DNA from 2 places in the Microbacterium sp. NPDC058345 genome. Region 2 is predicted to be linked to the other one. Evidence: predicted binding sites of a transcription regulator. Region 2 holds the regulator's gene; the other holds the start of a gene.
The links. Region 2 encodes HspR, which represses chaperone genes until heat shock. Its sites were predicted from a motif close to AAGTTGAGTCNNNNNGACTCAACTT; they were not measured.
Positions count from the first base shown of each region.

Region 1: ACFWH5_RS01265 (ATP-dependent Clp protease ATP-binding subunit) is a predicted target of HspR. The motif match lies at 1,561-1,585, and genes of this name have one in related genera.

Region 1 covers NZ_JBHXIG010000001.1:242,821-246,220, forward strand. Annotated here, with positions in the region: gene ACFWH5_RS01265 (ATP-dependent Clp protease ATP-binding subunit) at 1-1,546, opposite strand, end outside; gene ACFWH5_RS01270 (GMP synthase) at 1,647-2,363, shown strand; gene ACFWH5_RS01275 (glutaminase) at 2,472-2,930, opposite strand; gene purU (formyltetrahydrofolate deformylase) at 3,006-3,400, shown strand, end outside.
Region 2 covers NZ_JBHXIG010000001.1:1,409,839-1,413,238, forward strand. Annotated here, with positions in the region: gene ACFWH5_RS06630 (nucleotide exchange factor GrpE) at 1-354, shown strand, start outside; gene ACFWH5_RS06635 (DnaJ C-terminal domain-containing protein) at 362-1,339, shown strand; gene ACFWH5_RS06640 (heat shock protein transcriptional repressor HspR) at 1,359-1,838, shown strand; gene ACFWH5_RS06645 (GntR family transcriptional regulator) at 1,905-2,570, shown strand; gene ACFWH5_RS06650 (tripartite tricarboxylate transporter substrate binding protein) at 2,677-3,400, shown strand, end outside.

The DNA of each region.
Region 1 (3,400 bases), 1.2 Mb from region 2:
GGATGCCGGTGGCGCGCGAGATCACGGCAGCGATCTGCCTCTCGTCGACGACGGCGTCCGCCGTCGCGTCCACGGCAGGTGCACCCGCCTCGTCGATGCGGCGCTGCACATCGGCGATCTCGTCGCGCACGCGCGAGGCCTCCTCGTAGTGCTCGGCGCTGACGGCGGCGTTCTTCTCCGACTCCAGTTCGGCGAGCCTGGCCATCAGGGCCGACACGTCGGTCACGATGCCCAGCCGCAGGCGCAGCCGGGCACCGGCCTGGTCGATCAGGTCGATCGCCTTGTCGGGCAGCACCCGGTCGGGCAGGTAGCGCGCGCTCAGCTCGACGGCGGCGCGCAGCGCCTCGTCGGTGTAGGTCACGGCGTGGTGCTCCTGATACGCGGGCCTCAGCCCCTCGAGGATGCGCACGGCGTCTTCGATCTGCGGCTCGCCGACCTTCACCGGCTGGAAGCGGCGCTCCAGTGCCGGGTCCTTCTCGATGCGGCGGTACTCGCTCAGCGTGGTCGCACCGACCAGGTGCAGGTCGCCGCGCGCCAGGCGAGGCTTGAGGATGTTTCCGGCATCCGTGCCGCCGTCACCCGAACCGCCGGCACCCACGACGGTGTGCACCTCGTCGACGAACACGATGATCTCGCCCTTGTGCGCGGCGATCTCATCCATCGTCTTGGTGAGGCGCTCCTCGAAGTCGCCGCGGTAGCGGGTGCCGGAGAGCATGGCCGGCAGGTCGAGGGCGATCACCCGGCGGCCCTGCAGCTGTGCGGGGACGGCGCCGTCGACGATCGCGCGGGCGAGGCCCTCGACGATCGCGGTCTTGCCGACACCGGCCTCACCGATCAGCACCGGGTTGTTCTTGGTACGGCGGCTGAGGATCTCGATGGTCTGCTCGATCTCGGCCGAGCGGCCGATCACCGGGTCGAGTTCACCGGCGCGGGCGCGGGCGGTGAGGTCGAGTCCGAACTGGTCGAGCATGGGCGTCTCGGATGCCGCATCCGGGGTCGCCTCGGCCGCGCCGACCTCCGTCGGCACCGGCTCGCGCAGGCTCTGGGTGAGCGCCTCGGCGGTGACACCCGCTCGCGCCAGGATCTGTCCGGCGGGGGCATCCTGCCCGAGCACGAGCGCGAAGAACAGGTGCTCCGGCTCGATGTAGGTCGCGCCAGACGAGCGCGCCACCTGGTAGGCGTGGAACAGTGCGCGGCTGGCACTCGGCATGATGGTGGCGGCGCCCTGGCGCGACGCCGTGCCCGGCATCGGCAGTCGGGCGTCGACCGCGTCGATGATGGTTCGCGGCTCCGCGCCGATGTGCTGGATCGCCTGCGCGACGGCGTCGTCCTCGACGATCACCCGCAGCACGTGCAGCGCGTCGAGCTCGGTCTGGCCGCGTTCGAGCGCGAGTCGGCCGGCACGCTGCAGGATCTGCTGAGTGCGCGCGGTGAGGAACCGGCTGAGGTCGATCGATCGCGCCTGCCGGGCCTGCTCACCTGCGAGGTAACGGGCCAGGAACTCGTCGAACGAGCCCGCACCCGCCTCGTTGAAGTCGTTGGGCATTGCGTTTCCTCTCAAACTTGAGCGTCCTTCTATCAAGTTTAACGTCACATGATGACTCGTATTCCCCGCCGACGTCAAACCGGCCGAATAGAATCGCCCCATGTCCTCGGTGCTGTACGTCTGCGCTCGCCCCGAGCGAAGCGCGGCGGATGCCGAGCACCGCTCGTTCCGGCGGGACTTGGGTCTCGCGACCCTCGATCGCGTCGACCTGCTGCATGCCTCGCTGGAGACGGTGGAGTGGCAGCGCTACGACGGCTTCGTCGTCGGCGGGTCTCCGTTCAACGTCACCGACGTGGTCAAGTCCGAGGCGCAGCTGGCCGTCGAGCACGACCTCGAGCGCATCGCCGCGCTCGCGATGGCCGGCGGCGCGACGGCGCTCTTCACGTGCTACGGCATCGGCGTGGTGACCCGGATGCTGGGTGGCGAGGTGACCATGGCGCATCCTGAGCGTGTGCAGGCCGCCCGGCTGCGGGTGACCGCGGAGGGGGCACGCGATCCGCTGTTCGGGCCGAGCGGGCCGTCGCTGTCGGTCTTCACCGCGCACAAGGAGGCGGCCGCCGAGACGCCACCGGGAGCCGTGCTACTCGCCACCAACGACGCGTGCCCCGTTCAGGCGTACCGGGTGGGTGAGCACCTCTACGCCACCCAGTTCCATCCCGAGGCATCACCGCAGGACTTCGCCGATCGCATGGCGGTGTACCGGGCGTCGGGCTACTTCGATCCGGAGCAGTACGTCGCCACCGAGTCGATGGTGCTGGCGGCATCCGTGCAGGGAGCGGACCTGCTCGGCCGGTTCCCGGCGCTGCTGACGCGCTGATTCCACCAGCCGCCTTCTGGCACACTTTTCCGCAGCTGTCACAGCGATCTGTGTGCCCGATGCTGAAAAGTGTGCCATTCGGAGCGCGCGACGAGCGAGCGGGGCTCGTCAGGGATGCAGCAGGGCGATCCGCTCGTCGAGATAGCCGGCCAGCGGCACCAGCGCACCGCCGGGCGACCACCGGACGTGCGGCGCCCCGTCGATCAGCGCGAGCGGGCCGGATGCTCCGCCGGCGTCCACCGCCGGCACATCGATGTACTGCCAGCCGAGGTGCACGACCTCGCCCTCGCCGAACCCGCCGCGGCGGGCCATCGCTCGGCGCTCGGCGCGCCGGCGGGACGACTCCGCAGCATAGCCTCGCCGCACCTCCTCGGCGGCGCGCAGGATCTCGCCGGTGGCGAGCACCCCGTCATCGGTGAGCAGCAGCACCCCGAGGTGCCAGGCCGTGCCCGCCCGCACGATGCGGTCGGCGCGCCAGCGCGAGGTGCGCAGCATCCCGAGCCCCTCGCGTGGCACACCCGTCAGGCGCCCTCGCGCGTCGTCGAGCAGTGCGGCGGTCGTGGTCACCTCCCCAGGGTAACGATTCGCCGACGCCGGCCGGATGCAGGCAGAATCGATGCACACCCCAGCTCAGGAGCGCTCATGTCCCAGACCGACACCGCCCGCCTTCTCATCGCCTGCGACGACCAGCCCGGCATCGTCGCGGCCGTCGCGGGCGCGCTGGCGGCGCACGGCGCGAACATCATCTCGCTCGACCAGCACTCCACGGATTCGGCGGGCGGAAGGTTCTTCCAGCGCACCGTGATCCACCTCGACGGGCTGGCCGCACGTCGGCCCGCGCTGGAGGCGTCGATCGCCGAGGTCGCCGAGCGGTTCGACATGGAGTGGTCGCTGCACGACGCGTCCCGGCGCAAGCGGGTGGCGATCTTCGTCTCGAAGTACGATCACTGCCTGCTCGAACTGCTCTGGCGCACCCAGCGCGGCGAGCTCGACATCGACGTGACCATGGTGGTCTCCAACCACCCGGATCTGGCCGA
Region 2 (3,400 bases):
CGCACCGAGGAGCAGCGGCACATCGAGATCGCGCGCGCCAAGGGCGAGGCGGCCAAGGGGCTGCTTCCCGTGCTCGACGACCTCGACCGCGCGCAGCAGCACGGCGATCTGGTGGACGGCTCGCCGTTCGCCGTGATCGCCGGCAAGGTGCGCACGGTGGTGGAGCGTCTCGGCGTGACCGCGTACGGCGAGAAGGGCGAGGAGTTCGACCCGCAGCACCACGAGGCGATCTTCCAGCAGCCCACCCCCGGCGCGACGTCGTCGACCATCCTCGAAGTGGTCGAGGTCGGCTACCGCCTGGGTGACGTCGAGCTGCGCCCCGCGAAGGTCGTCGTCGCTGTCCCTGCGGAGTAGGTGATCGATGGCTAGCCAGGACTGGTTCGACAAGGACTTCTACAAGACGCTCGGCGTCTCGAAGGACGTCTCCGATGCGGATCTGAAGAAGACCTACCGCAAGCTCGCCCGCAAGTACCATCCCGACTCCAATCAGGGGGACGCCGCGGCCGAGGCGAGGTTCAAGGAGATCAGCGAGGCGTACAGCGTGCTCAGCGACCCCGAGCAGCGGAGCGAGTACGACGAGATCCGCGCCATGGGATCGGGGGCTCGCTTCACCGCACCCGGCTCCGGCGGGGCGGGCGGCTTCGAGGACGTGTTCAGCCGGTTCGGGCAGGGCGGACGCCAGGCCGACTTCGACGACATCTTCTCGATGTTCAGCCAGGGCGGCGGCTCCTTCGGGTCCGGCCGCTTCGGGCAGCCGAGCGGCGGGTACCGCGGCTTCGGCGGCCCGCAGAAGGGCGCCGACGTCACCGCCCGCACCACGCTCGATTTCACCACCGCGGCGCAGGGCGAGACGATCACCCTGCAGGCCGAGGACGGCAAGCCGTTCAAGATCAAGGTGCCCGCCGGTGTCGCCGACGGGCAGAAGATCCGTCTGCGCGGGCGGGGTCGCCCCTCGCCCGACGGCGGCGAGCCCGGCGACATCGTCGTGCAGGTCGCGGTCAGGCCGCATCCGGTCTTCTCCCGCGAGGGCCTGAACCTGCGCCTCACCGTGCCGGTCACGTTCACCGAGGCCACCCTCGGCGCCACGATCGAGGTGCCGACCCTGGGCGGCGACACGGTCAAGCTGCGCGTCGCGCCGGGCACGCCGTCGGGGCGCGTGCTGCGCGTCAAGGGGCGCGGGATCAAGACCGCGAAGGGCACCGGCGACCTGCTCGCCGAGCTGCAGGTCGCGGTGCCCGCGCACCTCGACGACGCGGCACGCGAGGCGCTCGAGCGCTTCCACGCACTCGAGCCCAAGGAGAACCCGCGGGCCGAGATGATGGCCAAGGCGCGCGGCTGATGGGCCACCAGGACTGATCATGGACGCCGATTCCCCTCTCTTCGCGATCGCGGTCGCCGCGGAGCTGGCCGGCATGCACCCCCAGACGCTGCGGCAGTACGACCGCATCGGCCTGGTGGTGCCCGGCCGCACCCGCGGCGGCTCGCGACGCTACTCGATGCGCGACATCGAGCAGCTCCGCGAAGTCGCTCAGCTGTCGAGCGAGGGGATGAGCCTGCCGGCGATCGCGCGCCTGCTCGACCTGGAGGACGAGGTGCGGATGCTGCGTCGCCAGGTCTCGGAGCTCGAAGGGGCGCTGCGCGCCGAACGCGAGAACCGCCCCGGCGTTCGCGTCTTCGCCGCCGGGGTGACGGGGTCCATCGTCACCGTCCCCTCCGGGCGCCGCATCCGCCGATCGACCGAGATCGTGCTGTGGCAGCCGCGCATGGCATCCGACGAGCGCGGAGCGGACGATCAGCCTGCCACGCCGGAGACGCCGGAGAACCGCGACTCGGACTGACGACGGCGGCGCGACACGATCGCGACCGGCACCCTGTACTCTGTCAACAGTCAACAGGGGAGAGCCATGACCGACACAGTGCAGCGCGGGGAGTCGCTCGGCGCACAGATCGCGAACGTCCTGCGTCAGCGCATCGTGCGCGGAGACGTCGCCCCGGGCGAGCGGATCACCGAGGAGGCACTCGCCGAGGAGTTCGCGGTCAGCCGCGGTCCCGTGCGCGACGCGCTCACGCAACTCAGCTTCGAGAAGCTCGTGCGCATCCAGCGCCCCCGCGGTGTCTTCGTGGTCGGTCTCACCCGCGACGACGTCGATCAGCTCTACAGCCTGCGGGGAGCGCTGGAGCAGCTGGCGCTGTCGCGCGCGATCCGCGTCCGCGATGACGCCCGCTGGGCCGTGATGGACGACGCGGTGCGGCGCATGACGGCGGCGGCGGACGCCGGCGATCATGCGGCGTTCGTCGTCGCCGACCTCGACTTCCACTCCCAGATCTACGCCCTGGCGGATCATCCGCGCCTGGAAGGCGCGTGGCGCCAGTACCTTCCCACCTTCACCGCGCTGCTCGACGTCACCATCAACCACGACGACGACCTGCACGACTCCGCCGCCGATCACGTCGCACTGATGAACGTGATGCGCAGCGGTGACGGTGCCGAGGCGGCCGAGGTGCTCAGCGCACACCTCGACGGGGCGCGGGATCGCATGCTGAGCGAGCTGACCACGCAGGGCTCCTGAACCGGCGCGAGCGGCGCGATCTCCCTGTGCGTGTTGACTGTTAACAGTCGACACTGATACGCTCGCGAACGTCGACAATCCGGTCGACCAGCACCGAGGAGCAAAGATGCCCCGCATCCGCATGTCCCGAGCGGCCGCAGCAATCGCCGCCGTCGCCGCAACCGCGCTCGTCCTGGCCGGCTGCACCAAGGTCGAAGAGGGTGGCGCCGAGTCCAGCTACCCCGAGAAGGACATCCGCCTGATCATCCAGGCGAACCCGGGCGGTGGCTCCGACCTGTCGTCGCGCGCACTCGCCACCGAGCTCGAGAAGATCCTCGACGTCAGCGTCATCCCCGAGAACATGCCGGGCGCCGCCGGGGCGCTCGCGATGGAGTACGTGGGTTCGCAGAAGGCCGACGGCTACGTGATCGGGTTCGCCCCGGTCGAGATCGCGATGCTCAACACCACGCAGGGTGCGAAGGTGCTGCCCGAGGACTTCGATCTGCTCGGCCAGATCATGCTCGCCCCCGGCGTGATCACCGTCGGGGCGGACAGCGGCATCGAGTCGCTCGAGGACCTCATCGCGCAGGCGAAGTCCGGCGCGGTCACCGTGGCGAACTCCGGCGCGGGCTCCATCTGGGAGGCCGCGACGATCGGTCTCGGCGACGCCGCGGGCGCCGACTTCACGCCGGTGCCGTACGACGGCGGTGCGACCGCCGTCGGCGCCGCGGCATCCGGTGAGACGGTCGCCGCCGTGTCGGGCCTCGGCGAGGCGCTCGCCCAGGGCGATGCCGTCAAGATCCTCGCCGTCATGCACGATGAGCGTCACCCGGATGCTGAGGACGTACCCA